DNA from 4 places in the Ensifer sp. Root142 genome. Region 2 is predicted to be linked to each of the others. Evidence: predicted binding sites of a transcription regulator. Region 2 holds the regulator's gene; each other region holds the start of a gene.

Region 1 (7,891 bases), on a different contig from region 2:
AAGCTGATTGCCGGCTGGAAGAGCAGCTGGCACAAGTAAAACGGAATTGCATGGTCGAATCTGAAGCGCAGGGGCGTCTGCCCGGCATCCGCCCGGTTTCCGTTGTGGATATCGGCTCCAACTCCATTCGCCTTGTCGTCTACGAAGGCCTGAGCCGCGCTCCGGCCATGCTGTTCAACGAGAAGGTCATGTGCGGTCTGGGCAAGGGCATCGATGCCACCGGACGCATGGACGAGGAGAGCGTCGAGCGCGCTCTCCGGGCGCTGCATCGCTTTCATGCGCTGTCGCAGCAGGCGCGTGCGACCTCCATGTATGTTCTGGCCACCGCAGCCGCTCGCGAGGCGAGCAACGGACCTGCCTTCATCGAGAAGGCCGAGGCGATCCTCGGCCACAAGGTGCGCATCCTCACCGGCGAAGAGGAAGCCTATTTCTCCGCCATGGGCATCGTCAGCGGCTATCACGACCCTGATGGAGTGGTCGGTGACCTTGGCGGTGGCTCGCTGGAACTTGTCGAGGTCAGCGGCACAAAGATCGGCAAGGGCATCACCCTGCCGCTCGGGGGTATCCGCCTCTTCGAGCATAGCGGCGGCTCGCTGCCGAAGGCTCGCACCTGGGTGCGCAAATTCATGAAAAGCTCGCCGGTGCTGAAGACCGGCACCGGCCGCACCTTTTATGCCGTCGGCGGCACCTGGCGCTCGATCGCCAAGCTGCACATGGAAATCCGAAACTATCCGCTGCATATGATGCAAGGCTACGAGATCTCCTACGACGAGGCGATGGCGCTGCTGCCGGAGGTGATCGAGCCGAGGAACATCAAGCCATCGGCCTATGCGACGATCTCCAAAAGCCGCCGCAGCCTGCTTCCCTTTGGCGCGATCGCGATGCAGGAAGCACTGTCGATCATGAAGCCGGAGCGGATTTCGTTCTCGGCGCTCGGCGTGCGCGAAGGCTATCTCTTCTCTCTGCTGAACGAGAGCGAGCGTGCGCAGGATCCGCTGCTGACCGCCGCCGGCGAAATCGCCATCCTGCGGGCGCGTTCCCCCGAGCATGCCCGCGAACTTGCCGACTGGACCGGCCGCATGGTGCCGTTCTTCGGCGTCGAGGAAACCGAAGAGGAAAGCCGCTATCGCCAGGCTGCCTGCCTGCTCGCCGATATCAGCTGGCGCGCCCATCCGGACTATCGCGGTCTGCAGGCGCTGAACATCATCGCCCACTCGACCTTCTCCGGCATCACCCATGCGGGGCGGGCCTATATCGCGCTCGCCAACTACTATCGCTTCGAAGGCCTGAACGACGATGGCGCGACCGGCGCACTGACCGGCATTACCACGCCGCGACTGCTGGAACTGGCGAAACTGCTCGGCGGCCTGCTGCGCGTCGCCTATCTGTTCTCGGCGTCGATGCCGGGCGTGGCGAGGAATCTGACCTTCCGCAAATCGTCCCTGCCGGATGTCGATCTGGAGATCGTCGTGCCTGCGGCCTATTCGGAATTTGCCGGCGAGCGCCTCGACGGACGGCTGCAGCAGCTCGGCAAGCTGACCGGCAGAAGATTGGCGTTCCAGTTCGAGAGCTGAACGCACTCAGATCTTTGACGAAGGGGCGCGCGGACGCAAATCCGCGCGCCCTTTTTTGATTATTCGGCTTTCAAGAATTCGCCGACTTCGAGCAGAACGAACTCGTTGTCGTCGGCCTTATCAAGCGCCCGGCCGGCCGAGAACGGCAGGTTGTTGTCATTGCCGACGATGATGTGCGTGTCATCGACGCGATCGACGTTTTCGATCGTCACGAACGGCATGTCGTAATAGCCGTCACCACCGCCCTGGCGCTTCTTGTTGTCGGGGTCGGCGATCTTCAGGAGGTCGATGTAACCGATCTTGCGGACGGCCTTGCCGACATTGCTGTCATCGAAGGCAATCTTGTAGACACGTTTCACCTTCGAGCCGACGGCAAAGCAATCCGGCTTCGGATCCTTCGGATCGGCGCAGGCCTTGTCGAGCGTGCCCGCGCCGTTGTCGCGTTCGATCACCAGTGCCGTCTTGTCGTCGAGCATGTTGAAGTCGCCGATTGCCTCGCCGCCTTCGGCCAGCGGATAGAGCCAGCTGCGGCCCGTCCAGGCCTTGGCTGCGACATCGAGTTCGATGACGCGTAGTGTCGGACGGCCATCGGCCTGTTCCACGGTTTCGCTGTCGGTCCAGATCGGCCCTTCGAGCAGACCGTAGAGCTTGGAGCCGTCCTTCGACAGTGCCATGCCTTCATAGCCGCCGGAGCGCTTCAGGTTGAAGGCGGGTGTCTTCTTCGACGGATCGCCCTGCAGTGTCAGGGTCGGATTGTCGGGCGACATAACCGGCTTGCCGTCAACTGTTGTCGCGATGACGTCGGTCAGCTTGCCGTCGACATCGAATTTCAGGATATAGGGACCGAATTCTTCCCCGACCCAGAAGCCGTCGGCGACCGGCTGGATCGACTCAACGTCGAAGTCAGCGCCGGTCAGGTAGCGCTTGTCGGAACCTTCCATGACGATCGGGAAGGGGGCCTTGCGGTCCGGGTCGGTGAGGAACAGTGTTTTCAGCGCCTCGACCTTGCCGGCGTCCCAGTCCATCTTCACGTGGTGCAGCATCAGCATGGCATCGGTTGAGTTCAGCTTGTTGCCGAAGCCGTTGTCGGAAAGGCTCCAGAAGGTGCCGTCTTCCATGGCCCTGATGCCGGAGAAGCCCTGCATCGGCTGGCCGTTGAACGGCAGTGAAAGGCCGGTCGGGCGCACGCCATCCTTGCCGGGCACGGTGCCGAGCGCGTCAGCGCGCTTGCGGTCCGCCGTGGTGAATTTGCCCGATGTCTTCAGGTATTCCGGTGCGTCGGACGGTGCTGCCAGGATCGTGTTTGCCGGTAGGATCGCATGTGCCTTCAGGGTTGCGGGAAAGGCCTTTTCCTCGGCCAGGACGGTCGTCGTCATCAAAAGTGTGAGCGCCGCAGCGGCGAGAAGCGTTTTGGTCATGAAAGTCACCGTGGGTTGGATGCCAAAGTACGGGAACCCGATAGGCGGCTTTGATGACGGTTGGGTGATGCTTGGCTTACAGGCTGGTGAAGCTTTGATGACAGACGAAAGGCGCTGCGCCCGAGGGGAGAAACTCGCCGAGTTCGAATTGTTGCGCGTGACCGGACACTGGTTCCGGGCCGCAACGACCCAGCGGCGCCGGTGCTTCAGCCGGCGAGCGCCAGGCTCGCCCAGCGCCCGGGCGTTACACCGTAGGCACGTTTGAAATGGCGGGTGAAATGGGCCTGGTCGGCAAAGCCGGTTTCGAGCGCGGCACCTGCCAGGCTGTGACCGGCGGCAATCATCCGGCGCGCCTGCTCCAGCCGCCGCATCAGAAGGTAGCGGTGCGGGCTGGTGCCGAGAACCTTGCGGAACTGGCGGGCGAGGGTGAAGCGATCAAGGCCGCTGACGGCCTCGAGTTCCTGCGAGTCGACCGGGCGATCGAGGTTGGCTTTGAGATAGTCCGTCGCCTCGAAACCGCCCGCTTGGCCGACCTGCCGGCAGCCTTGCTTGTCGTGCCGGCATGGCGGCACAAGCCTTCTGCAATGCGTGTAAGAATGTCGTCGAGCGCGAGTTCGTCAATACCGCCGTCGAGATCCATGACGGCCTCGCCGATCGCCTGGCGCAGGGCCACGTCACCAACAACCGGGGCGGCTATGATGGGCAAGGCGCCGCCACTGTCGCCAAGCGCCGCGATCAATCGCTCCGGCTGCAGATACATCATCCTGTAGCGAAGCGTCGCTTCCGTGCCCGCGCCGCCATCGTGCAGTTCGTCGGGGTGAATGATGATGATGCTTCCAGGCGTGCTGTAGCGGCTCTCGCCACGATACTGGAAGGTCTGGATGCCGCCAAGCGTCACGCCAAGCGCATAGGTGTCGTGGCGATGCGGCTCGAAGACCTTGCCGTGCAGCCGGGCCTCGATGCGCTCTATGCCGTCCACCGGTGCCGCGACGCGGATGCCATCGCCCGGCGATCCGCACAATCGTTCAAGATTGATCGCTGCGTCCTCGGTTAAGGCCTCCTTGGGCACGCCCTGATGTCCTGAAATGGAGATACCCGTCATGTTCGACACCAAGTTTGCGATCGTTTTGCGCGACGATCTGGCCACCTGGCAGAAGCTGAACGTCACCGCGTTTCTGGCAACCGGCATCGCCGGGCAGAAACCGGCGATTATCGGCGAACCCTATCGCGACGGCGCCGGCCACATCTACAACGCTCTGAGCGTTCAGCCGATCATCGTGTTATCGGCAGATGGTGCGACGCTTGGCAATATTCAACGCCGTGCGATCGAAAGGGAAATACAAACCTCTGTTTATGTCGATGCGATGTTTTCGACCGGCCACGACAGTGCCAACCGCGCGGTCTTCGCCGAAACGCGACCCGACGGCGCGAAGGTCGCCGGCATCGCCATTCATGCCGACAAGAAGCTGGTCGACAAGATCACCAAGGGTGCAAAACTGCACGGTTGACGGCTAATTGACAGCCACTGGCGGTGCAGGCGTGCCCCCGGCCCGAAGCGCCAGGACGCCGAGCTTCTGCCCGCGTCCCTTCACGGCGTGCTCGCCAAGATCTTCCACGCGGACATAGTGCGGCAGCCGCATCTTGCGGGCGAGGTCGGTGGAAATCAGCACCTGATGGTTCAGTGACTTGCACAGGCCTTCGAGGCGAGCGGTGGTGTTCACCGTGTCGCCGAAATAGGTGATCTTGTGTTTGTCGACGCCAATTTCCGCGGCGACGATGGTGCCGCCATGAAGCGCTGCCCGTAGGCGCGGAACCTCGCCGAACTCCTTGCGCCAACGGTGGGCGCCGGCTTCGATCTCTTCGAGAATGTCGAAAACGCAGTGCACGCAGGCGGCGTTTTTGACAGCACGGTCGAAGGGCCAGGTAATCACGGCCGCGTCGCCGACATAGTCGTCGATCGCGCCGCGATAGCGCAGTACGGGGTCGGCAAGTGTTGCAAACAGCTTGCTGAGATATTCCTGCATCCTGAGATCGCCGTATCGCTCGGCATAGGCGGTGGAGCCGGCAAGATCGATGAAGAGGAAGACGCGCTCCTCCTGCATCGGCTTGCGATAGCGCCCGGTCAAAAGGCTCAGAAACACGTCACGGCCCAACAGTTCGCGCACGCGAAGCGCGAAAACGATCGAGCCCGAGACCGCCAGGGCGAACAGAAGCGCCGTGCTTGAGGGGACGACCGCGTCCTTCCAATCCGCGTCTATTTGCCCGCTCATCTGCATCAGGAAGCCGGCGACGCCGTAGCCCAGCTCGATAAACACCAGATAGACGGCGATCGAAGCGAGGAAGAAAGCGGGCGTCGAATAGGAATGGATCTTGCGGTTGAGACGCCGGAGAATGATGCGCCGTTCAAAGGCGAGGATCGGGACGCAGACGCACAATGCGTACGTGGCGCCGATCAATCCGCCGCCACCGTCGAAGGCGATCGTCGCATAGATGGCGCCGGCGCTACTGACGATCAACAGCAGCAAAATTCCCTCGAACATGGAGAAACGCCAGCGCATGCGGAAGAGCCTCGAACCCGGACAACGAAGAAAAAACGCGTCGGACACCCTGGTTGTCGCGTCACGCGTCAGCGCTCTGATGTCTGCTCGACGCGATTGCGAATCAGTCCCGCTGCAGGGCCTTGGCTAGAGCCGGATTCGGGCGGAAAGTTGTTGTCCGCCCGTCCGTTTTTCAGTCACCGATTTCCATCGCTTCGATCTTCTTGTCGACGAAGCGCAGAGCCACTTCACCATTGATCAATTTCAGTGCCGTATCGCCGAACAGCTCGCGCCGCCACCCCTTGAGCGCGCCGACATCGGCGTTCTCGCCCTCGGCGGCGATCTTGTCGAGATCCTCGCTGTTGGCGATGATCTTGGCAGCCACGCCCTGCTTCTCGGCGATCAGCTTCAACAGCACCTTCAGCATTTCGGTGGCGGCGGCTGCGCCTTCAGGTGTATGGCTCTGCCGCGGCAGCCGTGGCAGGTCGGTCTTGGGGATGGCGAGCGCTTCGTTGACCGCCTCGATCAGCGCAGCCCCGGCGCTCGATCGTTCCCAGCCCTTCGGAATGGTTCGCAGCCGCGCCAGCGCCTCGGTGTCCTTCGGCTGCTGCTGCGCGACTTCATAGATCGCATCGTCCTTGATGATACGCCCGCGCGGAACGTTGCGGTTGCGTGCCTCGCGTTCACGCCAGGCTGCGACCTTCTGCAGCACGGCAAGCTCGATCGGCTTCTTGACGCGCATTTTCAGGCGCTGCCAGGCATCGTCCGGGTGCAGGTCGTAGGTATCGCGGGCTTCGAGGATCGCCATTTCCTCGGAAAGCCATAGCGAGCGGCTTTCGCGCTCGAGCTGCGCATTCAGGTACTGATAGATGTCGCGCAGATGCGTGACATCGGCCAGCGCGTAATCGAGCTGTTTCTCGGTCAGCGGCCGCCGGCTCCAATCGGTGAAGCGCGAGGACTTGTCGATCTGCTCGCCCTTGATGCGGTTGACGAGCTGGTCATAGGAGACGCTGTCGCCGAAGCCGCAGACCATGGCCGCAACCTGGGTGTCGAAGATCGGATGCGGAATCAGATTGCCGAGATGGAAAATGATCTCGATATCCTGGCGCGCGGCATGGAAGACCTTGATCACGTCGGGGTTGGCCATCAACGCGAAGAACGGCGTGAGATCGATGCCCTTGGCCATCGGGTCGACGATGACGGCCATATCCGGGTTTGCCATCTGGATCAGGCAAAGCTCTGGCCAGAAGGTGGTCTCACGCAGGAATTCCGTGTCTATCGTAATATAACTTGAGCGGGCCAGCTGCTGGCAGGCGGCCTCTAGATCTGCGGTTGTTTCAATCATCGGATTTAAATCACTGTGGCAAAAATGCGGCTAGGTTTTTCGTGTAGCCCTTCATGCCATCCGTCACAATCGAAAATCTCAAACCACCTTGAAATAACCGGTCATGCCGGTCTTCTGGTGCTCGATGATGTGGCAATGGAACACCCAATCGCCAAGATTGTCGGCGACGAGCGCGATTTCCGCCTGTTCGTCGGGCAAAAGCAGGATGGTGTCCGTCGGTGGTGGCAGGAAGGTCCGCTTGTTCGAATTGAGAATTCGGAAGCTCATGCCATGCAGGTGGATCGGATGGGCATGCGGCGTCCGATTGGCGATCTGCAGGACATAGCTCTTGCCGAGCTTCATCTCCTCGATCGGCGCGATCGGATCGGGCGTGTCGCCCGGCCACGGTACCTTGTTGATTGCCCAGAAGGTGTAGCCGAGCGAGCCGCAGATCGACGGCGTCGCCTTGTGTTCTGCCGTGGCCGTCAGATCGATCGGAACGCGAGTGGCAACCGACAGGTCCGCCTCGGCGATCGGATTGGCGGGAAGGGCAGCCACATCGCGGATATCGCGCTTCAAGGATTGGCCCGTTGCGCGGAAATTGGCGATCGTCCAGGGATGCGAGCCACGCAGATTGCCGAGCTTCACCGTCGCACCTTCGTTGTCGGGCATCCTGACGACGAGGTCGATGCGCTGGCCCGGGCCGACGTCGTAGCGGTCGAGCGGGAAGGGCTTGTCGACCGGATTTGCATCTAGCGCGACGACCATGGCCTCCGCCCCCTCCAGGCCGACCGTATATATCCGCGTGACATCCGTCGCCGCGATACGGACCCGCACGAGGCCGCCGGCCGGCGCGTCGTAGCTCGGCTCCTGCTGCCAGTTTGCGGTGCGAACCGTGCCGTAGGTGCCGCCGCGCGCAGCGTCCCTCGGTTTGAACGGGTCGATGAAAACGCCGCCTTTGCCGAGCCGCCAGTCGCGCAGGTTCAAGACGATCTCGGCGTCGAATACTGGATCATCCGGGTTCTCGACGACGATGAC
Region 2 (7,891 bases):
CACCGCGTTCCAGCAGACGACGATCACGCTGCCGATCGAATTCACCGAAAAGGTCATCGATCCCAAGGGTGAGCGCGCGACCGACGGCAAGGTGCTGGTGGCGGCCAACTATCCGCTGCTGGTCCGCGATGCGCTGATCAAGCAGCTCGGCATCGATCCGAGCAATCGTCCGCTGGTCAAGCGGGCCACCGACATGGTGTCTGCAAGCTCCCGCACGCTGTTGCGCGACATCGTCGTCGCCGACCCGTCGGTTATCGGCAAGACCATACCGGTGACACTGCTCGCCGAAGCCAATGTCGACTCCGCCTTCAAGGGGCAGATCGACCTGAAGGTCGATGAGAGCAAGCGCAAGGTCAAGGACCAGCAGGTCACCTGGATGAACGAGCTTGCAAGCGCCGGCGTCCTGAAGAAGAGCTTCAACACCGGCATCTTCACCTTCGGTGCCTCGAGCCGTCCGGAAGCGGCAGGCGTCGGCGTTGCCGCCCTCGGTTCGCTGTTCATGATGCTGATCGTGCTCGTGCTGTCGCTGCCGATCGGCGTTGCCGCCTCGATCTATCTCGAAGAGTTTGCGCCGAAGAACCGGCTGACCGATCTCATCGAGGTCAACATCAACAATCTCGCCGCCGTTCCGTCGATCGTCTACGGTCTCTTGGGGTTGGCCGTATTCATCAACTTCGCCGGCATGCCGCGCTCGGCCGCCCTCGTCGGCGGCCTGGTGCTGACGCTGATGACCCTGCCGACGATCATCATCGCCACCCGTGCAGCGTTGAAGGCGGTCCCGCCGTCGATCCGCTCGGCAGCGCTCGGTCTCGGTGCGTCGAAGATGCAGACCATCTTCCACCACGTCCTGCCGCTGGCGATGCCGGGCATCCTGACCGGCACGATCATCGGTCTCGCCCATGCACTTGGCGAAACCGCGCCGCTGCTGTTGATCGGCATGGTCGCCTTCGTCGTCGATTATCCCGGCTCGCCGATGGAGCCGTCGACCGCGCTGCCGGTGCAGATCTACATGTGGGCCAACGAGGCGGAACGCGCCTTCGTCGAGCGCACATCCGGCGCGATCATCATTCTTCTCATCTTCCTCGTCGTCATGAACCTTGGCGCCATTCTGTTGCGACGTCGCTTTGAGCGCCGTTGGTAGTGAGGTAATTACTATGAACATCATGTCAGAAGCAGCAGTCGAAAAAGCCTTGGATCAGAAAATGAACACCGTGCCCTACAAGATGATCGGCAAGGATGTGTCGGTCTACTACGGCGAGAAGCGTGCGCTTTTCGACGTCAATCTCAATATCCGCGAGAACACGGTGACAGCGCTGATCGGCCCTTCGGGCTGCGGCAAGTCGACCTTCCTGCGCACGCTGAACCGCATGAACGACACCATCGAGAACTGCCGCGTCACCGGCAAGATCACGCTCGATGAAGACGACATCTACGACCCGACGATCGACGTCGTGGAACTGCGAGCCCGCGTCGGCATGGTGTTCCAGAAGCCGAACCCGTTCCCGAAGTCGATCTACGACAACGTCGCCTACGGCCCGCGCATCCACGGGCTTGCCCGCACCAAGTCTGAGTTCGACGAAGTCGTCGAGACCAGCCTGCAGAAGGCTGGTTTGTGGAACGAGGTGAAGGATCGCCTGCAGGAGCCGGGCACCGGTCTTTCGGGCGGCCAGCAGCAGCGTCTGTGCATCGCGCGCGCCGTTGCCGTCAGCCCTGAAGTGATCCTGATGGACGAGCCCTGTTCGGCGCTCGATCCGATCGCGACGGCCAAGGTCGAGGAACTGATCCACGAGCTGCGTACCAACTTCACGATCGTCATCGTCACCCACTCGATGCAGCAGGCGGCGCGTGTTTCGCAGCGCACTGCCATGTTCCACCTCGGCAATCTTGTCGAGGAGAACGACACCGACAAGATGTTCACCAATCCGGATGACCAGCGTACCCAGGACTACATCATGGGCCGGTTCGGTTGATGGCCGAAGCTCCTCTTCACCCCGTTTCCTGAACGCGCCCGCAAGGATCGAAGACTATGTCCATGCACATAATGTCCGCCTACGACGAAGAACTGAAATATCTCACGCGCCGCATCTCCGAGATGGGCGGGCTTGCCGAGCAGATGGTGGGCGAATCCGTTCGTGCGCTTGTCAATTCTGACCTCGCCTTGGCGCAGAAGGTGATCTCCGACGACACCATCCTCGATGAAGCCGAACGCCAGATCGGCGAAAAGGCAATCGTCACCATCGCCAAGCGCCAGCCCGTTGCTGCCGACCTGCGCGAGATCATGGGATCGATCCGCATCGCGTCCGATCTGGAGCGCGTCGGCGACCTCGGCAAGAACAACGCCAAGCGTGTCATCGCGGTTGCCGGCTCCGGCATCCCGCGCAAGCTGGCGCGCGGTCTTGAACACCTGGCAGAGCTTGCGCTGGTGCAGCTCAAGGAAGTCCTCGACGTCTACGCTTCCCGCTCGCCGGAGAAGGCCAACAGCATCCGCGAGCGCGACGAGGAGATCGACGCGATCTACACCTCGCTGTTCCGCGAGCTGCTCACCTACATGATGGAAGATCCGCGCAACATCACGCCCTGCACGCATCTTCTCTTCTGTGCCAAGAACATCGAGCGTATCGGCGACCACGCCACCAATATCGCCGAGACGATCTACTACATGGCGACGGGCGCGCAGCCGGAAGGCGAGCGTCCGAAGGACGACAATACGTCGACGCTGGGTGCCGTGAAGGACTAACGCATGTCGCGCAAAAGTGCGCAGCGGTTTTGCGATAACGACATGTGCAAAAACAAGAACTTAAAGCACAACAAGCGCATCTTAGAGATCGCGACGCGCTTTAAGACCCGGATACGTTCGAGTGCCTGCTTATGAACCTGCTCCGGTCGCAGCCCTGGTTGCGGCCCTGCTCTACTGCGTCTGAAGCTATACGTTTTCGCGCGTGCCTATGAAAACGCGCGGAGTGCTCCAGATTCTATATGTTCGAGCATCTCTTTGCGTTCGATCGAACGCGAGACGCTCTGGGTAAGGAGACGTTGCCTGATGTTGCCGAAAATCGCCGTTGTCGAAGACGAAGAGGCGCTGAGTGTCCTGCTGCGTTATAACCTCGAAGCCGAAGGGTTCGATGTTGATACGATCCTGCGCGGAGACGAGGCGGAGATCCGCCTACAGGAGCGCCTCCCGGATCTCCTGATCCTCGACTGGATGCTGCCGGGCGTTTCCGGCATCGAGCTTTGCCGCCGGCTGCGCCAACGTCCGGAAACCGAGCGCCTGCCGATCATCATGCTGACGGCGCGCGGCGAGGAGAGCGAGCGGGTTCGTGGCCTTGCCACCGGCGCCGACGATTATGTCGTCAAGCCGTTCTCGACCCCGGAGCTGATGGCCCGTGTCAAGGCGATGCTGCGGCGCGCCAAGCCCGAGGTCCTCTCGACGCTGCTTCGCTGCGGCGACATCGAGCTCGATCGCGAGACCCATCGCGTGCATCGCCGCACCCGCGAGGTCCGCCTTGGTCCGACGGAATTCCGCCTGCTCGAATTCCTGATGTCGTCGCCGGGCCGGGTGTTCTCGCGCTCGCAACTCCTTGATGGCGTCTGGGGCCACGATATCTATGTCGACGAGCGCACCGTCGACGTGCATGTCGGTCGCTTGCGCAAGGCACTGAATTTCTCGAGCATGCCTGATGTCATCCGCACCGTTCGCGGTGCCGGCTACTCGCTCGAAAGCTGAGCCAGCCGGCCACTGCAGCGCCGCGCATCTTAATGGACGCGCAAAGGTCGCTGTTGCATCTTGAATTGCGGCATGTTTCCTTGAAGCGAATACGAACCAGGGAAACATGCAGCAGCCAATAAAAAAGGGGCCGTGCGGCCCCTTTTCTGCATGTGGTTTTCGGTCGTCTCAGCGAGCGCGACGGCGCTCGGAGGTCGGCTGATAGGCAAGCCGCGCATGGAATGTGCAATAGGGCGAAGCTTCCGGGGAATCGTTGCCGCAGAAGTGGAATTCTTCCTTGAGCGGGTCGCCGATCGGCCATTTGCAGGTGCGCTCGGTCAACTGCGTCAGCTCCAGGCGGCGCGACATTGGCACGACCACATCCGTCTGGATGCGGAAATCCTGTTCGGCGACGAGATCGACTTCGACCTCTTCCTTGAGCACGGTCGCGCCGGCCGCACGGGTAACCGTCCGTGTCGTGACGCGCGAAGCGTAGTTCGGAGCGCGCGGCGCCGAAGTCGGGCGCTGCTTCGGCCGGGTCGCGGCGGTGGTTCCGCCAGCCTTGGCCCTGCCGGGCAGGCTCAGCCGGTGAACCTTGCCGATGACCGCATTGCGGCTGACGCCGCCGAGCTGTGCCGCGATCTGGCTCGCGCTCAGGCCCTCGGACCAAAGCTTCTTCAGTTTTTCCACCCGCTCGTCAGTCCAGTTCATTTCTGCACTCTCCGTTCTCAGCGTTGGCGATGACAGAATCTCTCACCACGCTCCGGACAGGCTCCGGAGCTGCAACGCGATAACACTTTTGGTGACTAGGCCCGCCGCATGCGTCTAGTAATTGAACATTAACCTACTGACCGGCGGACTCCGTGGCAAGAGTCCCGCGAATCGCGCCGAATCGATTTCTTGGTTTTCCCCAACTTGCTCGGTGGGCGTTGCATTTTTGCAAGCCCCGTCGCGTGATTTTTTCGTCGCATGGATCAGACCCGTCCGACCGCACTGCAAAGCTTGGTTTTGTTGACATTGCGCTGCGAAATAGGAATAGTGCCTGCGCCGCCGCAAGGCGGCATTTTTAATTTTTTGCCGCGCTCAACAGGGGCTCGGATCGATGCCGATAGCAATGAAGGAGAGGCTCGCCATGACTGCAACCACGCCGCTTTACGACACCTACATGCGTGCGCCGTTGCGTTTCGAGCGAGGAGAGGGCGTCTGGTTGATCGCCGAAGACGGCTCGCGCTATCTCGACTTCGCCGCCGGCGTCGCCGTCAACTCGCTTGGCCATGCGCATCCGCATCTGGTCGAGGCGTTGAAGGCGCAGGCCGAGAAGGTCTGGCACCTGTCCAACCTTTATGAGGTCCCCGGCCAGGAGAGCCTTGCACGCCGGCTGACGGCCGTCACCTTCGCCGATCGTGTCTTCTTCACCAACTCGGGTGCCGAGGCGCTCGAATGCGCGATCAAGACTGCGCGTCGCTACCACTATGCCAAGGGCAATCCGGAGAAGTTCCACATCATCACCTTCGAGGGTGCCTTCCACGGACGCACGATCGCGACCATCGCGGCGGGTGGTCAGCAGAAGTACATCGAGGGCTTTGGCCCGAAGGCCCCGGGTTTCTATCAGGTTCCCTTCGGCGATATCACGGCGCTCAAGGATGCGATCACCGACGAGACGGCGGCGATCCTGATCGAGCCGATCCAGGGCGAGGGCGGCATCCGCCCGGTCACCAAGGAATTCATGCAGGAGCTGCGCGCGCTTTGCGACGAGTTCGGTCTGCTGCTGATCCTCGACGAGGTCCAGTCCGGCGTCGGCCGCACCGGCAAGCTTTTCGCCTATGAATGGGCTGGCATCCGTCCGGATATCATGGCTGTCGCCAAGGGCATCGGCGGCGGCTTCCCGCTCGGTGCCTGCCTTGCGACCGAAGAGGCGGCTGCCGGCATGGTCGCCGGTACGCACGGTTCGACCTATGGCGGCAACCCGCTTGCCATGGCTGTCGGCAACGCCGTGCTCGACGTCATCCTGGCCGACGGTTTCCTGGAGCATGTCCGCGACGTGGCCCTGGTCTTCCGCCAGGGCCTCGCGTCGTTGAAGGACCGTTTCCCCGATGTGATCGAGGATATCCGCGGCGACGGCCTGATGCTCGGCATCAAGGCGAAAGGCCCTTCGGCCGATCTCCTGAAGGCGATCCGCGCGGAGAAGCTGCTGGCTGTTCCGGCCGGCGAAAACGTCCTGCGCCTGTTGCCGCCGCTGACGGTGACCGCCGCGGAAGCGCGCGAAGGCCTGGCGCGGATCGAGCGCGCGGCCGAAGCCGTGAGAAGCAGCAGCGGTACCGCCGCAGCCTAATTTGTGAACCCGGAGATCGGCAGCGATTTTCCCAAGGGTCCATGCGCGAGCCCAAGGTGTCGAGCGTTCTTTTGGCTCTTCGACACCGGTCGCGCTCCACGGGCCATTCTGAGACAGGAATTGACTACGATGGCAGGCACAAGACATTTCATCGATCTTTCGGCCATGACGGCAGCCGATCTGCGCACGATCATCGATGACGCACGCGTGCGAAAGACGGCGACGAAGGCCGGAACCGCCGAAAAGCCGCTCGCCGGCAAGATGTTGGCGATGATCTTCGAAAAGCCTTCGACCCGCACGCGCGTCTCCTTTGACGTCGGCATGCGCCAGCTCGGCGGCGAAACCCTGTTTCTCTCGGGCACCGAAATGCAGCTCGGCCGCGCCGAGACCATCGGCGACACTGCCAAGGTGCTGTCACGCTACGTCGATGCGATCATGATCCGCACCACCGATCATCGCCGTCTTCTCGAGCTTGCCGAGCACGCCACGGTGCCCGTCATCAACGGCCTGACCGACGACACCCATCCCTGCCAGATCATGGCCGATATCATGACCTTCGAGGAGCATCGCGGCCCGGTGAAGGGCAAGACCATCGCCTGGACCGGCGACGGAAACAACGTGCTTCACTCGCTGATCGAGGGCTCGGCCCGTTTCGGCTACCGCATGAACATGGCGGTGCCGCTCGGTTCCGAGCCGCACGACAAGATCCTCAACTGGGCGCGCAACAATGGCGGCGAGATCCTGCTTTGCCATGAGGCCGAGCAGGCCGTTGCCGGCGCGCATTGCGTCGTTACCGACACCTGGATTTCCATGAACCAGGAGCATCGCGCTCGCGGCCACAACGTCTTCCAGCCCTTCCAGGTCAACGACGCGCTGATGAGGCACGCCTCGCCGGACGCACTGTTCATGCACTGCCTGCCGGCGCATCGCGGCGAGGAAGTGACCGACGAGGTCATCGACGGGCCGCAGTCGGTGGTATTCGACGAGGCGGAAAACAGGCTGCACGCACAGAAGTCGATCATCGCCTGGTGCATGGGGCTCGTCTGATCGGCGCGTCTGCCTATTGAAATTTCCCGCATGCGACACGATTTAGGCCGAATGCGGGACGTTCCGGGGTGGAAACAACGGACGTTACCTGACGACAGGCAGCGCATGATCGGCCGGCAAAACGGCACATGCCTGCTAGACAAATCCGTTTATGGCGGGATCGAATAGGATAACGGGCAGGCTGCACCGGAGGATGTTTATGTTCTCTGCGCGGCCCTCTCCCAAGCATGTCGCGGAAAAGTGCGCAGCGGTTTTGCGATAACGATATGCGCAAGAACAAAAACTTGAAGCGCAGTCAGCGAATCCTGGCGATCGCGACGCGCTTTAGTGACGTAAGGAGCAGCAGATGACTGAGATGGCACCAGGACTTGGCGAATTCGACTTTGCCGGTGACGATCATGTCGTGCCCTTCCAGGTGGAGGGCCTCGATGTGCGTGGCCGCGCCGTTCAGCTCGGCCCGATGCTCGATGCGATCCTCGACCGCCACAACTATCCGCTTCCGGTCGCGCGGCTGGTTGCCGAGACCGTGGTGCTGACCGTGCTGCTCGGAACGTCGCTGAAGTTCGACGGCAAGCTTATCGTCCAGACGAAGAGCGACGGCCCGGTCGATCTTGTCGTCGCCGATTTTGCCACGCCCGATCGGGTGCGCGCCTATGCCCGTTTCAACGAGGAAGCGCTGGAGGAAGCTCTGAAGGACGGACGCACCCAGTCGCATGAGCTGCTGGGCAAGGGCGTTCTCGCCTTCACCATCGATCAGGGTGCCCATACCCAGCGCTATCAGGGCATCGTTGCGCTCGATGGCGCCACGC
Region 3 (7,891 bases), on a different contig from region 2:
CAACAGGCCTTCATAGAGCTTGTGAATGTGCCAATCGGTGTCTGCGAGCAGGCGACCGGTATCGTTGAGACGGTCCCATATTTCAGCCGGCACATCCGTGCCGGTGTGCGGAAAGCCGAGGATGACGGGCGAGGTGCCCTGGCGGACTTCGAAGACGCTCATCTCAAGCCTCCAGTTTTGGCAGAATGCCGGCAGAAATCGCGGCATTCAGGGTGCCGGATGCGATCAGCTCGCCGGCCGCCTGCAGATCGTCGGCGAGATAGCGGTCCTCTTCGATCGTCGGCGAAACTGCACGTAGGGTTGCGGCGGCTTTTTGAAGTTCGGGGCTCGTTGTCAACGGCGCACGGAATTCGACGCCCTGCACGGCGGTCAGCGCCTCGATGCCGATGATCGAAAACAGGTTGTCGGTCATCTGCAGCAGCCGGCGGGCGCCATGGCAGGCCATTGAAACATGGTCTTCCTGATTGGCCGATGTCGGCGTGGAGTCGACCGAGGCCGGGTGCGAAAGTTGCTTGTTTTCCGACATCAACGCCGCCGACGTCACCTCGGCGATCATCAGGCCGGAGTTGAGGCCAGGCTTCTTGGCGAGAAAGGCCGGCAGTCCGTAGGACAAGGCCGGGTCGACAAGAAGGGCAATGCGCCGCTGGGAGATCGCGCCGATCTCGCAAACCGCGAGCGCGATCTGGTCGGCGGCAAACGCTACCGGTTCTGCGTGGAAGTTGCCGCCGGAGACGACGGAATTGTCGGAAAGGACAAGCGGGTTGTCGGTAACGGCATTCGCTTCGATTTCGAGCACGCGCGCGACCGAGCGCAACAGGTCGAGGCAGGCGCCGTCCACCTGCGGCTGGCAGCGAATGCAATAGGGATCCTGCACCCGCTCGTCGCCCTCGATATGGCTTTCGCGAATGGCGGAACCTGAGAGAAGCGCGCGAAGGGCGGCGGCGGTGTCGATCTGGCCCTGATGGCCGCGAAGTGTGTGAATGTCCGGATGGAAGGGCGCAGACGAACCCATCGCTGCATCGGTCGACATTGCGCCGGTGATGAGCGCTGCCTGGGCGGCGCGGTGGGTGCGGAAGAGGCCGGCGAGCGCGAGTGCGGTCGACGTCTGAGTGCCGTTGATCAGCGCGAGGCCTTCCTTGGCGGCAAGCACCACCGGCGTCAGCCCGGCCTTGGCAAGGGCCTGTGCGCCGGACATGCGGGCGCCTTCGAAGAATGCCTCGCCGTGGCCCATCATGACGGCTGCCATGTGGGCAAGCGGTGCCAGGTCGCCGGACGCACCGACCGAGCCCTTTTCCGGAATGACCGGGATGACGCCCTTGTCGAGCATCGCCTCTATCAGCCGCACCAGTTCGAGCCTGACGCCGGAGGCGCCGCGACCGAGAGAAACGAGCTTCAGCGACAGGATCAGGCGGACGATGTTTTCGGCGAGCGGCTGGCCGACGCCGCAGCAATGCGACAGGATCAGGTTGCGCTGCAGGGTGGCGACGTCAGCGCTGTCGATCTTGATCGAAGCCAGTTTGCCGAAGCCGGTGTTGATGCCATAGACAGGCGCATTGCCGGCGACGATCTCGGCGATGCGCTTGGCCGCCTTCTCGATTCCTGCGTCGAACGACGGATGCAGGCGGGCAGGTTCGCCGCTCCAATAGATGGTCTCGAGATACTCAAGCGGAACCGAGCCTGGATGCAGAATGATGGTCATAGACCGGTCCTTTCGCCCTTAAAGATGCGCAGATGAAGTGGATTGAAGCCGATGCGGTAGACGAGCTCGGCCGGATCTTCGATGTTCCAGAGTGCGAGGTCGGCAGACTTGCCGACTTCGATCGTGCCGGTTTCGGCGAGAAGCCCGAGCGCACGTGCCGCCTCGCGGGTAACGCCGGCGAGGCATTCGGCAATCGTCAACCGGAAGAACGTCGCCGACATGTTCATGGTCAGTAGCAGCGAAGTCAGCGGCGAGGTGCCGGGATTGCAATCCGTTGCGATGGCGATGTGCGCTCCGGCAGCGCGCAGCGCGTCCACCGGCGGAAGCTGCTTTTCGCGCAGCGCGTAAAACGCGCCGGGCAACAGCACGGCTACCGTGCCCGATTTGGCGATTGCCTGCGCTCCATCAGCGTCGAGATATTCGAGATGGTCGGCGGACAACGCACCGTAGGAGGCGGCAAGCTTGGCGCCACCGAGGTTGGAAAGCTGTTCGGCATGCAGTTTGACCGGCAGGCCCAGCGCCTTGGCGCGACCGAAGACGCGGGCGATCTCTGCGGTCGAAAAGGCGATGCCTTCGCAGAAGCCATCGACGGCATCGACCAGGCCCTCGGCGTGGGCGACATCAAGACCCGGAAGCACCACCTCGGAAATGTAGTCGTCGTTGCGCCCCTTGTAGTCGGCTGGGGTCGCATGCGCTGCGAGATAGCTGGTGACGATGCGGACCGGACGTTTGTCGCCAAGCTTGCGCGCGGCGCGCAGCATGTTGAGTTCGGCGTCGATATTCAGGCCGTAGCCGGACTTGATCTCGACCGTCGAAACACCTTCGGCAATGAGCGTGTCGAGCCGTGGCAGAGCGCTTTCCACGAGCGCGTCGACTGAGAGTGCATTGGTTGCCTTGACCGAGGAGACGATACCGCCACCGGCGCGGGCGATTTCCTCATAGGACGCACCTTCGAGCCGCATCTGGAACTCGCGAGCGCGGTTGCCGCCGTGGACGAGGTGCGTATGGCAATCGATGAAGGCGGGCGTCATCACCCGGCCGTTGCAATTCGTTGCTTCAAGTGTGCGGGATAGATCGGCGGGAAGGTCGCTCTCGGCGCCGGCAAAGGCAATGTGTCCGTCGACGACAGCCACTGCGCCCTTTTCCACCACGCCGAGGCCGTCTTGATCGGGTCGCAACGTCGCAAGGCGAAGATTGCGCCAGATGCCGGACGCGTTTGCGTTGGTCGAAAATTGACTCATCAGCCGATCCCCTCTCGTTGGATATAATGTATATACATAATAATCGTCTCGACAAGAGGAAAATTGACTTGCTGAAGGAAAAGGGAAGGAGACGGCGCACTGAATTGCCGCCGGGCGATGGCATTCAAATGCAAAAGACCCCGGAGCGGTTGCTCCAGGGTCTTAAAAAACGGCGCCTGGGAAAACGCGACACTTAGGCCGGATGGGCGGCACTCATGCGCAATCGCTCGACGAGGTCGACGAAGTGACGCCCGGCACTCTCAAGGCGACCGCTGTTGTCGATGATCGTGACATCCGGTCCCGATGTGACGTCGGGCACCTGTCGCGAGAGCCGGCGCAACACGTCCTCTTCGCTTTCGCGTCCGCGCTCGGCAAGACGCTTGGCGAGCGCGGCGGGCTCGGCCGTGATGACCGCGACGGCGATGTTGCCGAAGGCGGCGCGGAACGCCGGCAGGGCGCTTCGGCTGCCGTTGACGATTGCCGTGGTGCCGTGTTCGACATTGCGGCGAACGTCTTCGGGAATGCCGTATTTCAGGCCGTGCGCGTCCCAGGACACAGCGAAGGCGCCTGCCTGCTCCATGTCGACGAATTCGGCGACTGAAACGCTTTCATGCACCTCGCCTCCGGCGTCCGACGGCCGCGTGATCACGCGGCGAACGAAGTGGACATCGGAGCAGTCGCAGAAGTGTCGGGCGGCAAAGCCCATGACGCTATCCTTGCCGGCCCCGCTCGGGCCGACGACGACGACAAGCGCGCCACGCCTAAGTTCGAGCTGGCTCATGCGACACGCCGACCTTCGCGCCAGACCGAACGCACCACTGGAATACCTTCCTGCCTGTGGACACGCGCGATGTCGGCGCGCAAGCCGACGGCAATCCGGCCACGATCGTCGAGGCCGACGGTGCGGGCAGGGGTGGTGCTGACCATGGCGATCGCCTTCGGCAGGTCGATGGCTTCAAGCTCATCGGCGAGCACGAACGGCGCGTGGATCAGGCTGAAGGGCACATAATCGGACGAAAGCACGTCGAGCACGCCGCGGTCGGCAAGGTCACGGGCGGCGATATTGCCCGAATGCGACTTGCCGCGCACGATGTTGGGCGCGCCCATCAGCACACTAAGACCGGCGCGATGGGAGGCTTCCGCCGCTTCGAAGCTGGTCGGGAACTCGGCGAGCTTGATGCCGTAGCTGATAGATTCGTCGACATGGGCGATCGTGGCGTCGTCGTGGCTGGCGATGGTAATGCCGCGCTCAGCACAGGCCTTGGCGAGCGCATCGCGGTGCGGGCCGGCATACTTCGCCGAAAGCGCCTGCTGACGTTCAACGAATTTTCCGAATTCGGCGTCCGACAGGCCGCGCTTGGATTTGTAGTAGAGCGTGTACTGGTCCATCGTCTGGAACTGGCGCTGCCCCGGCGCGTGGTCCATCAGCGAGACGAGCTTGACCTGCGGATCGTTCTGGAAGTCCTCGTAGTGATCGAGCACGTCCGATGTCGAAACCTCGCAGCGCAGGTGGATCAGATGGTCGGCGCGCAGGCGGCCTTCCTGCTTGGCCTGGGCCAGCGCGTCCGCCATGCTGCGCATTTCGCCCTTCTGGAAACCGCCGTCTTCGTCCGAACCAAGGCGCAGGCAGTCGAATACGGTGGTGATGCCAGACGTGACGACCTGTGCGTCGTGTGCCTGGATCGCGGCGATCTTCAACCAGCGAACGCCGGGCCGCGGCGAGTAATGTGCCTCAAGGTGGTCGGTGTGCAGCTCGATGAGGCCAGGCAGAAGGTAGTCGCCTTCGAAGTCTTCACCAGTGTTGGTCGTGCCATGAGAGATATCGGCGATCTTGCCGTCGCGGATCAGCACCGAGCCGTCGAGGATACTGTCCTCCAGAACGATGCGGGCATTGGTCAGGACTTGTTCTTTGCTCATCTCATGCGATCTTTCGTTGTGTCGCGCCGCGGAGCGGCAGCAGGGAATGGACCAGGAACGGTGCGCCACGGTGCGGCTCGACGAAGAGCGCAACTGACGTGACGTGAAGCGGCTTGCCGATGTGATCAGCAAAGGTGCTCTCAAGCACGGTCCGCATTGGTTTCGCTGTCTCGCCGGGTACCGGCCCGGTCAGCGTCAGGTGAAACTGAAATTCTTCGAAAACATAGGGGTATCCCCACTTTCTCAAGTATTCCCTCTGCCGCTCCGGAAGCTTGTCCGGGTTGCGTCGCGCCATGTCCACGTCCGACAACGGCGCCCGAAACGGCTCGAAGGTTTGCACGGCCTGCGCCGCGAATTCCTGCAACGCCTCGCAGTGGGTCGCGGAAACCAGCGCGAAGAACGGGCCAAGCTGAAGGAGCGTGAGTTGAGGGATCTCGAAGGGTTCAAGGTTGTCGGCAAACGTTTCGAAGGCTGCGACCAGCTCGGCTTCGCTGCGGTCTTCGGCAAGTGTGAAGGGGGCCTTGAGAGTGCCGTGAAAGCCGTAGCGTCGCGGGTCGGCAGTCAGTGCATGTCGCGTGGCGGCATCAAGGCTGCCTAACGCTGAAAGTTCATTGGTCTCGCCGGTAAAGGCATCACGGCCGAGCCAACGGGCCGCCGTCTGCGACAGCCGGTCGTCTGCCGGCGGCGCGAAGTAGATTGCATAACGCACGGTCTTCACTTTCTTGTATCGACCGGCCCGCCGGAACGGCGGGTCGATTGTTCGCGGGATGCGATGCGCAGCTAGCCGATTTCCATGACAACATCATGATGGCCGCGGTGCAAAAAATTCTTCTCGTCAATGAGCCTTCTGCCCCATCAGTCGCGAGCGGCAGGCGTTCGAGATGCTGTCGAAAATAAACACGACCAGCAAGATGAGAAGCACCATATAAGCGACATTTTCCCAATCGGAGTTGGTACGCATCGCTTCCCAGAGTTTCAGGCCGATGCCACCGGCGCCGACAGCGCCGATGATCGTTGCCGAACGCGTGTTGGATTCCCAGAAATAGAGCGCCTGGCTGGCGAATACCGGCAGGACCTGCGGCAGGACGCCGAAGCGTTGCACGGCAAGCGGGGTGGCGCCGACGGATTTTACGCCTTCGCGCTGCTTGTCGTCGATGTTCTCCAAAGCCTCGGAGTAGAGCTTGCCCAAGGTGCCGGTGTCGGTGAAGAAAATTGCCGACATGCCGGCAAGCGGTCCCGGGCCAAAGGCGCGCGTGAAGAACAATGCCCAGATGAACATGTCCACCGAACGCAGGAAATCGAAGAAGCGCTTGGCGAGCTGGTTCGTCAGGAAATTCGGGGTGATGTTGCGCGCCGCCAGGAAGCAGAGCGGGAACGCGACCAGCGAGGCAAAAAGCGTGCCGACGAAGGCCATGACCACGGTCTGCAGCAGTTTGGTCCACACATCCAGATGCTGCCATTCGGCGTTGTAGAGGATGTTGTTCCAGGCAAGCGACAGGTTCGAGCGCGTGGGATCAATGCGCTCGCCGCTCGTGATCAACGAAAATACATCGCCATAGCCCTTGCCGAAGAACGGTGAGTGGACGTCGAAGAGGAAATTGGCCCAGCCGAAGAAGCGATTGCGGATCGAGATGTCGTCACCTTCGACGTCGGCCCAACCAGTTGCACCAAAGGCGAGCGTGATCTTCTCGCCCGGGCGTTTCTGCGTGGCCCAGGCGGGGAGGGCACCCTGAGGGGTTACCGTGTCCTGGCCATCGACGGCCATCGTCAGCGTCTCGCCACGATGGGTTGCCTTGACGAGTCCGTCGGCAATTTCGATCTTCGTCGACCTGTCATAGGTGATGACGGCCCTGGTGATGATTTCCTCGGTCCGCATTTCGACGCGGTTCTGCTCACTTGGCGTATTGGCCGCGCCGAGCGCTGAACCCGGCGCCATGAAGCTGAAGGATGACGTCGTCTTGGGCTTTGCAGTCTGTGCGGTTGCAGCGGGTAATTCGACTTTTCGGGTCACGGTTTCCTTGTCGAGTTCCACCCATGCCGGATTCGGATTTGGCCCAAGCGGCGAGTTGCGCTGGTAATCGAGCGTCATCGTCTTGTCGCGGGCGATCTTGATCTCGGGCCGAACCTCGTAGGAGACCCAATCCGCGAGATAGGTCCCGGCAATGCCCCAATTGGCGTTGCCCAGAACATGCCCGATCGAAAAAAACCACCAGCTGAAGATGAGGTAAGCGACGAGGCCGACACTGATGACAATCGTGCGCAGGCGCTTGTTCGAGGAGCCCTGCAGCAAGTGCGGGTGACGCGATGCGATCGCATCCATTTCGAGAGCGCTTAATCTGGTCGTGGAGGTCATGATGCGCACCTACTGGGCAAGCTGGAAGGCCTGGTCGCCGACGAGGCGACGGCGCAGCCATGCGGAAAACTGGTCGACGGCGAAGATCGTTGCAAACAGCAGCATGACGATCGCCAGTGTCTTTGCCTGATGGCCCTGGCCGATCGACAGACGCAGCAACTCGCCGATCCCGCCGCCGCCAACTGCGCCGATGATGGTCGAGGCGCGTACGTTGATCTCGAGGCGAAGCAGGAAATAGCTGGCGAAGTTGGGCAGCACCTGCGGCACCATGCCGAACCAGACGCGTTCGATCCAGTTGCCACCGGCGGCGCGCAGGCCCTCGTCCGGTTTCATGTCGGCGTTCTCGACCACCTCGAAAAACAGCTTGCCGAGTGCGCCGACCGTGTGGATCGAAACCGCGGCGATCGCGGGTATCGGCCCGAGCGAGAGGATTGCCAGGAAGAAGCCGGCGATGACCACTTCGGGAAAGGCGCGTAGGATCTCCATCAGCCGGCGCACGACACCACGAACCCACGGATTGGGCATCAGGTTGCGGGCGGCAAGGAAACAGAAGATGAAGCCGAAGAACGTGCCGATGACGGTGGAGAAGATCGCGATGTTCACGGTCTCCAGCATCTTGTGCACATACTCAGGAATGTAGAAGCTCTCGGTCAGGTAGAGCCGACCCTCGGGATAATTGTA
Region 4 (7,891 bases), on a different contig from region 2:
CGTGCTGAAAAAGCACGCCGAGACGCATGTCGAGCGCGATCCGGTCAACCTCGGACATCCTGTCGTATTCCGCGCCAAGGATCTTGATCGTGCCGGAGCGCTTGGCCAGAAGCCGCAGCACCGTGCGCATCAACACCGACTTTCCGGTACCCGAGGCACCGACGAAGCCGAGGATTTCGCCGCGAAAAATCTCGAGGTTGAGCTTGTCGAGCACGATGTGGGAGCCGAAGCCGACCGTCAGGTCGCGCACGGACAGAACCGCTTCGTGTTCGTAGGCCGGATCCTGCTGTCTTTCCGTGGCTGCTGTGCTCATCGTTCCATCCGCCTCAGAAATCGATCGCTGCGTAGAACATGGCAAACAGGCCGTCGATCAGGATCACCACGAAGATCGATTTGACCACCGAAGAGGTCACGTGGCGGCCAAGCGATTCGGCGCTGCCGCCAACCTTCAGGCCTTCGACTGCCGCCACCACGCCGATGATCAGCGCCATGAACGGCGCCTTGATCATGCCTGCCGCAACCGATGAGAAATCCACGGCCTCCTGCAGGCGCGACAGGAAGGTCGCAACGGTGATGCCCGAATAGGTCCAAGCGACCAGCGCCGCACCGGTCAGTGCTGCGAAGTTGGCAATGATGGTCAGGAGCGGCAACGCGATCGTCAGCGCCACGAGGCGCGGAAACACCAAGACGCCGACGGGGCTGAGGCCCATGACCTTCAGCGCGTCCACCTCCTCGCGCATCTTCATCGAACCGATCTCGGCCGTGATCGCGCTGCCCGAACGCCCGGCGATCATGATGGCGGTCAGCAGCACGCCGATTTCGCGCAGTTGCAGGATGCCGACCAGATCGACGACGAAGACTTCGGCGCCGAAATAACGCAGCTGGAATGCGCCTTGCTGCGCAATGATCGCACCGATCAGGAAGGACATCAGCATGATGATCGGCACGGCCTTGACGCCCATGCGGTCGATCTGGTGAACGATGGCCGCCGGCGAGACGCCACTGTGCCGCCCGAGCTTGAGCTGGGCACCGCGAACCGCCGAGCCGAGAATGTACATCGCCGCGACGGTATCGTTCCAAGTGGCGATCATCACCTCGCCGACCGGTGCGAACAGCCGCTGGAACAGCGGAAGATGTTCGCTTTCGTCCTCCGGTGCCGGCAGTTCCGCCGGTAGCGCGCCGATCAGCTCGACATAGCGTTGACCGCCGTCGACGAACTGGATCTCGTCCTTTTCAGGTCCGGCAAGCCGCGTCATGAAGCGCCGGATGATCCAGGCGCCGGCCGTGTCCATAGCCGTCACACCCGACAGATCGAACTGCCTGACGCTGCTGCCCTTGCGCGCAAGCTGTTCGAGCTTGGCGGCCATGGCTTCAGCTGTCTCGTGCCGCCAGACGCCTGAAAAGACATACGCGCGTTCCGAGCCTCCGGCGTCTCCACTGAGCGCGACATCCGCAACGATCTTGGTCTGGGAACGCGTCACCTGGTCTCTGTCATCCCGATTTGCTAACCGCTCGTAAAAGCTTGCTCCGTCATAACGGCTCACATCCTTGATGTCATCCTGACGAAGCCGGTAACATCAAGACCTAAGCGCCAGATAGGCCCCGCCGGAGAAGATTTCATGTCAACTGTGCTCGAAGCGACAACCGAAGACTTCCCGATTGCGGGCACATTCACGATTTCACGCGGTTCGAAGACCACGGCAAGCGTCGTGACATGCCGAATCACCAAGGACGGCACCAGCGGTTGGGGGGAATGCGTACCCTATGGCCGCTACAACGAAACCATTGCCTCGGTGCTCGCCGAAATCGAAGCCATATGCCCGCAGATCGAACAAGGCCTGACGCGCCCGGAGCTACAGTCGGCGATGAAGCCGGGTGCGGCCCGCAATGCGGTCGACTGTGCGTTGTGGGATCTGGAAGCAAAGCAGAAAGGCAAATCTGTCCATGAGCTTGCCGGTCTCTCCTCACCTGGCACATTGACGACGGCCTATACGCTGTCGCTTGCCGAGCCCGATGCGATGCGCAACCAGGCCGCACAATATGCCCACCGCGCGCTGCTCAAGATCAAGGTCGGCACATCAGACGATGCCTCCCGCATCCGCGCCGTGCGCGAGGGTGCGCCGGAGAGCCGCATCATTCTCGATGCCAATGAAGGCTGGACGCCCGACAGCCTCGCCTATCACTTCGCCATCTGCGCCGAGCAGCGCATCGACCTGATCGAACAGCCGCTTGCCGCCGGCCATGATCAGGCCCTGGCCACGATCGCCCGCCCCGTTCCGGTGTGTGCCGACGAGAGCGTGCACGCGACCGGCGACCTCTCGGCCCTGGTCGATCGCTATGACGCCGTCAACATCAAGCTCGACAAGACGGGCGGCCTGACGGAGGCGCTTCGCATGCGCGATGCGGCAACGTCGCTCGGCCTCAAGGTGATGGTCGGCTGCATGGTCGGAACCTCGCTCGGCATGGCACCGGCAATCCTGGCGGCGCAGGGCGCGGATTTCGTCGATCTCGACGGGCCCCTGCTTCTGGCACGCGATCGCACGCCCGGCCTGCGCTACGAAGCCTCGCTGGTCTTTCCGCCGGAACCACGCCTCTGGGGCTGAAGATACCAGGCGGCAACGGCAAAGCAGCAGCCGGCAAAGGCGACGACCGACATCGAATAGAACCCGTTCACCCCGTACCAGGCGTAGAGATAGCCGGACAGGAAGGTGAGGATCGCCGTGAAAATGCCGGTGTAGAAGAAATAGAGCCCCTGGGCCGATGCCTCCTGCTCCTCGACGACGCGCTCCACCAGCTTGTTCTGCATGCCGGTGTGCATGATCGCATAGGTGAAGGCGTGGAAGCACTGCAGCACGAAATAGCCGGAAAAGCCGAGATCCATCGGGAAGATGATCCAGCGCACGACCGCCAGCGAGCAGCCGGACAGGATCATCGTCCAGACGCTGAAGCGGCGGATGATCGCCTTGGCGAAGATGAACATCGTCACTTCAGCAGCAACGCCGGCACTCCAGAGGATGCCGATCTCCGTGCCGCTATAGCCGATATGCTGCCAGTAGATTGCCGAGAAAGCGAAGAGCATGGCGTGGCTGGCGTTCACCAGCGTCACGCCGATCAGCAATAGCTGCAGATCGAGCTGGCGCAACGATTGCGGCGGAGGCTCGGTCAGCGCCGTGATCGGTGACGGGCGCCGCGGTCGGCCGACCTTTGGCGCCGCAAAGGCCATCAGGATCGTCAGGCCGAAACCGACCGCCATCGCCGGCAGCACCATGTCGCCACCGAAGATGCCGATCATCCAGCCGCCGAGCATGGTTGCGCCGATGAAGGCGACGGAACCCCAAAGCCGCATCTGCGCATAATCGAAACCCCAGCGCCGGACGCCGGAAAGCGCGATCGCCTCGACGATCGGCACATAGGGCGAATAGACCGCCGATTGCAGCGTATAGATGATCAGAACCGGCCAGAACTCCCGGGCGTAGAACAGCACGAAAGCCGTCGCCAGCGACAGGAAACCTGACCAGATCAAAACGATCGTGCGCTCTCCGAGCCGATCGGCGATCACACCGGCAATTGGCGCGGTGATCACGCGTACGAACATCGGCAGCGCCAGCACGACGCCGATCTCGAAATCGCTCATGGAAAGCGTGCTCAACCAGACCGGAAAATACGGCATTGCGAAACCGTTGACGATCAACGGAGCGCAGAAGAGCAAGGCGATGCGAAGCGCAAAATGACGCGGCGGAGGGCCCACAGTTGCGGGCGCTTGGGAGGGAATCATGGGAGAACCTGATGGCTATCGGCCAGCAATAGCATAGCCCGCTGCCGGATCGCCATAACCTAGATTTCACTACAAGCGACGCTTGCGCCCTCGCCGGCGTTCCCGTCAGGCTGCCCGTTGCGTCAGCAGGTGCGCCAGAAGCCGTTCGGCTTCGGCCGTTCCCTCGGCCTCTGCGACGCCGCCGCGCATCTGATGCCAGGTGATCAGTTCCATGGTGCCGTCGTGGTGTTCGGCGATCGCCGTGCAGCTTTCGACCCAGTCGCCCGTGTTGATGTAGCGCACGTCGCCGATATCCTCGATGACCGCATGGTGGATATGGCCGCAGATCACGCCCTGCGCATCATGCCGCCGCGCCTCGTCGGCAACCACCTTCTGGAACTCACCGATAAAGTTGACGGCGTGCTTCACCTGCAGCTTCGCCCAGGAAGAGAACGACCAATAGGGCATGCCGAGCCGGCGACGAACGGCGGCCAGGCCGATATTGATGGCGATCGCCGTATCGTAGGCCCAGTCGCCGAGATAGGCGAGGATGCGCGCATTGCGCACGACCACATCGAATTCGTCGCCATGCAGCACCAGATAGTTGCGGCCGTCGGCACCCTTGTGCATATGGCGCTGCGCCACTTCGATGCCGCCGAAGTGAACACCCGGGAAATCGCGCATGAACTCGTCGTGATTGCCGGGGATATAGATGATGCGCGTGCCCTTGCGCGCCTTGCGCAGCAGCTTCTGGACGACGTCGTTGCAGTTCTGCGGCCAGTACCAGCTACGCTTCAACCGCCAGCCATCGACGATGTCGCCGACGAGAACGATGGTCTCAGCCTCGTGATGGCGCAGAAAATCAATAAGAAAGTCGGTCTTGGCGGCCTTGGAGCCGAGGTGGACGTCGGAGATGAACAACGTCCTGAGGTGTCTTACGGAATTGATTTGCGGTGCCGCCATCATACCAGCCTCGTCTTGATTGAGCCTTCTGGGGCCCGTCAAAACCAGACTCGTGTTTCAGGAAGATGACACGGACGCCGGCCGCTTCGTCGCACCGGCTTAAAAGAACCGCGCAAAAACTGTACGCGGTTCGCAATTCATGCCACAAGGCCACGTCCAAAAAAGAGGAATGCAGACTATGAGCACGGGCGACAAAACGAAATCCCAGACAGGTCCGGTCAGCGGCGACATCGACCAGCAGGCCCTTTTCTTCCACCGTTACCCTCGCCCTGGGAAGCTCGAAATTCAGCCCACCAAGCCGCTCGGCAACCAGCGCGATCTCGCGCTCGCCTATTCGCCCGGTGTGGCTGCGCCCTGCATCGCCATCCGCGACAATCCTGAAACGGCTGCCGACTACACGGCACGCGCCAACCTTGTCGCGGTCATTTCCAACGGCACGGCCGTTCTCGGCCTCGGCAATATCGGTCCGCTTGCCTCCAAGCCGGTCATGGAAGGCAAGGCCGTCCTGTTCAAGAAATTTGCCGGCATCGACGTCTTCGACATCGAGATCGACGCGGCGAGCATCGAGCGTATGGTCGATGTCATCTCGGCGCTCGAGCCGACCTTCGGCGGCATCAACCTCGAAGATATCAAGGCGCCGGAATGCTTCGAGGTCGAGCGCCAGTTGCGCGAAAAGATGCAGATCCCCGTCTTCCATGACGACCAGCATGGCACCGCGATCATCGTTGCGGCCGCAATCCTCAACGGTCTGGAACTGGCCGGCAAGGACATCGCCAAGGCCAAGATCGTTACCTCGGGTGCAGGTGCCGCAGCGCTCGCCTGTCTCAATCTGCTGGTCACGCTTGGCGCCAAGACCGAAAACATCTGGGTGCACGACCTCGAAGGCCTCGTCTACAAGGGCCGCGAAGTGCTGATGGACGAATGGAAGTCCGTATACGCGCAGGAAAGCGACAACCGGGTATTAGCCGACAGTATCGGCGGCGCCGACGTTTTCCTCGGTCTTTCCGCCGCTGGAGTCCTGAAACCGGAACTGCTGGTGCAGATGGCCGAAAAGCCACTGATCATGGCGCTCGCCAACCCCACGCCCGAGATCATGCCGGAGGCAGCGCGCGCGGCGCGCCCCGACGCGATGATCTGCACCGGCCGTTCGGATTTCCCCAACCAGGTCAACAACGTGCTTTGCTTCCCGCACATCTTCCGCGGTGCGCTCGACTGCGGCGCAAGCACGATCAACGAAGAAATGAAGATGGCGGCGGTCCGCGCCATTGCCGGCCTTGCCCGCGAGGAGCCGTCCGACGTGGCCGCCCGCGCCTATTCCGGCGAGACGCCGGTCTTCGGTCCCGATTACCTGATCCCCTCGCCCTTCGACCAACGCCTGATCCTCCGGATTGCGCCGGCGGTTGCCAAGGCTGCCGAGGAAAGCGGCGTCGCCACCCGCCCGATCCAGGACTACGACGCCTATCTCGACAAGCTGAACCGCTTCGTCTTCCGCTCGGGCTTCATCATGAAGCCGGTCTTTGCCGCCGCCAAGAATGCGCAGAAGAACCGCGTGATCTTCGCCGAAGGTGAAGACGAGCGCGTGCTGCGCGCCGCCCAGGTGCTGCTGGAGGAAGGCACGGCCCGCCCGATCCTGATCGGTCGTCCGCAGATCATCGAGACGCGCCTGCGTCGCTACGGCCTGCGCATTCGTCCGGATATCGATTTCGAGGTGGTCAACCCCGAGGGCGACCCGCGCTACCGCGACTACGTCGAGGACTATTTCGCCCTCGTCGGCCGTCTCGGTGTCATTCCGGAAGCTGCCCGCACGATCGTCCGCACCAACACCACCGTCATTGGGGCGCTTGCCGTCAAGCGCGGCGAAGCCGATGCGCTAATCTGCGGTGTCGAAGGGCGTTACAGCAAGCACCTGCGCGACGTCTCGCAGATCATCGGCAAGCGCGACGGCGTGCTCGATTTCTCGGCCCTCAGCCTGCTGATCTCGCAGCGTGGCGCCACGTTCTTCACCGACACCTATGTCAGCTACTGCCCGAGTGCCGAAGAAATCGCCCAGACCACCGTCATGGCGGCGCAGGAGATCCGGCGCTTCGGCATCACGCCACATGCCGCCCTGGTCTCGCATTCGAACTTCGGCTCGCGCGATTCCGAGAGTGCCACCAAGATGCGCCAGGCGCTTCAGCTTGTGCGCGAACTCGCGCCCGATCTGGAAGTCGATGGCGAAATGCACGGCGATTCGGCCATCTCCGAAGTGCTGCGTCAGCGCGTCATGCCCGACAGCACGCTCTCGGGCGAAGCCAACCTGTTGGTCTTCCCGAACCTGGATGCTGCCAACATCACGCTTGGCGTCGTCAAGACGATGACGGACAGCCTGCATGTCGGACCGATCCTGCTCGGCTCAGCACTGCCGGCGCACATCCTGTCGCCGTCCGTGACCTCGCGTGGCGTCGTCAACATGGCGGCACTCGCCGTCGTTGAAGCCAGCCATCCGGGCTAGCGACGCCCTCGTTTTTAAGGGCCGCCGCACCCGGCGGCCCTGTGATGCTGCCGCGACCCTGGGCAACAACCATTGTTTGCAAGGGTCGACAATCCACAGCAAATCGGCTGTCGGTTCTGGACAAAAGGTGAACCCCCAACCATTGTGGGGTTTAGCGCAAAAATCGGTGTTGTGGCATGACTGAACAACAGGCTGTCCTCGACATGCTGGAAATTCTGGAATGCGGAGGCTGTGTCGAGCCGGCCCATTTCTTTACGTTGATGCGCCGTACCTTTCGCATCGCTCATCTCCTATATCTTGAAGCTGAGCCCTATGCCGACGAGCTCAAGATCTGCCGGTTGCACCACACGTTCGGTGCCTACGCGGCCGAGCTTTATCTGACGCGGGAGCTCTACCGTATCGACCCGATCCTCAAGCTGGCGCTCGGTGGCGTCAGGCCTGTCGAATGGACGACGGCGCGCCACCGCTTTCCCGAATGCGAGCCATTGTTCAAGACGGCCGAAGAGATCGGCCTTTCCAGTGAAGGCGTCGCCCTGCCGCTGCCCTCGCCGGCCGGCCGCACCGCCTTGCTGGCCATCAACGTCAATATGTCGGCCGCGGAGTGGTCGATCTATCGGCGCAACCACTTGCGCGACTTCCAGCTCGCCGCCAACCTGTTTCATGCCGGCATGCTTGAAAACGCC

Evidence for each region. The regulator PhoB, encoded in region 2, activates phosphate uptake and scavenging genes when phosphate is short. The targets are predictions, from matches to a motif close to TGTCATNNANCTGTCAT.
Region 1: ASD52_RS32970 (esterase-like activity of phytase family protein) is a predicted target of PhoB. The motif match lies at 3,079-3,095, and genes of this name have one in related genera.
Region 3: ASD52_RS35225 (DUF1045 domain-containing protein) is a predicted target of PhoB. The motif match lies at 5,651-5,667, and genes of this name have one in related genera.
Region 4: ASD52_RS29370 (UDP-2,3-diacylglucosamine diphosphatase) is a predicted target of PhoB. The motif match lies at 4,772-4,788, and genes of this name have one in related genera.

Annotation. Positions count from the first base shown of each region.
Region 1 is NZ_LMFK01000047.1:169,282-177,172, reverse strand. It holds gene ASD52_RS32980 (RNA degradosome polyphosphate kinase) at 1-39, shown strand, start outside; gene ppx (exopolyphosphatase) at 51-1,574, shown strand; gene ASD52_RS32970 (esterase-like activity of phytase family protein) at 1,634-2,992, opposite strand; gene ASD52_RS40505 (AraC family transcriptional regulator) at 3,199-3,564, opposite strand; partial or broken gene ASD52_RS40500 (AraC family ligand binding domain-containing protein) at 3,639-4,094, opposite strand; gene ASD52_RS32960 (DUF2000 family protein) at 4,093-4,500, shown strand; gene ASD52_RS32955 (adenylate/guanylate cyclase domain-containing protein) at 4,504-5,550, opposite strand; gene rnd (ribonuclease D) at 5,723-6,874, opposite strand; gene ASD52_RS32945 (multicopper oxidase family protein) at 6,953-7,891, opposite strand, start outside.
Region 2 is NZ_LMFK01000012.1:247,410-255,300, forward strand. It holds gene pstA (phosphate ABC transporter permease PstA) at 1-1,141, shown strand, start outside; gene pstB (phosphate ABC transporter ATP-binding protein PstB) at 1,155-1,970, shown strand; gene phoU (phosphate signaling complex protein PhoU) at 2,027-2,737, shown strand; gene phoB (phosphate regulon transcriptional regulator PhoB) at 3,041-3,724, shown strand; gene ASD52_RS13720 (GcrA family cell cycle regulator) at 3,893-4,414, opposite strand; gene ASD52_RS13725 (aspartate aminotransferase family protein) at 4,836-6,035, shown strand; gene argF (ornithine carbamoyltransferase) at 6,165-7,082, shown strand; gene ASD52_RS13735 (Hsp33 family molecular chaperone) at 7,429-7,891, shown strand, end outside.
Region 3 is NZ_LMFK01000049.1:52,783-60,673, reverse strand. It holds gene hutG (N-formylglutamate deformylase) at 1-162, opposite strand, end outside; gene hutH (histidine ammonia-lyase) at 164-1,699, opposite strand; gene hutI (imidazolonepropionase) at 1,696-2,940, opposite strand; gene phnN (phosphonate metabolism protein/1,5-bisphosphokinase (PRPP-forming) PhnN) at 3,134-3,721, opposite strand; gene ASD52_RS35230 (alpha-D-ribose 1-methylphosphonate 5-triphosphate diphosphatase) at 3,718-4,857, opposite strand; gene ASD52_RS35225 (DUF1045 domain-containing protein) at 4,859-5,566, opposite strand; gene phnE (phosphonate ABC transporter, permease protein PhnE) at 5,693-7,210, opposite strand; gene phnE (phosphonate ABC transporter, permease protein PhnE) at 7,220-7,891, opposite strand, start outside.
Region 4 is NZ_LMFK01000044.1:169,423-177,313, forward strand. It holds gene ASD52_RS29350 (ABC transporter ATP-binding protein) at 1-313, opposite strand, end outside; gene ASD52_RS29355 (MlaE family lipid ABC transporter permease subunit) at 327-1,481, opposite strand; gene dgcA (N-acetyl-D-Glu racemase DgcA) at 1,620-2,603, shown strand; gene ASD52_RS29365 (MFS transporter) at 2,555-3,775, opposite strand; gene ASD52_RS29370 (UDP-2,3-diacylglucosamine diphosphatase) at 3,881-4,720, opposite strand; gene ASD52_RS29375 (NADP-dependent malic enzyme) at 4,896-7,208, shown strand; gene ASD52_RS29380 (LuxR family transcriptional regulator) at 7,385-7,891, shown strand, end outside.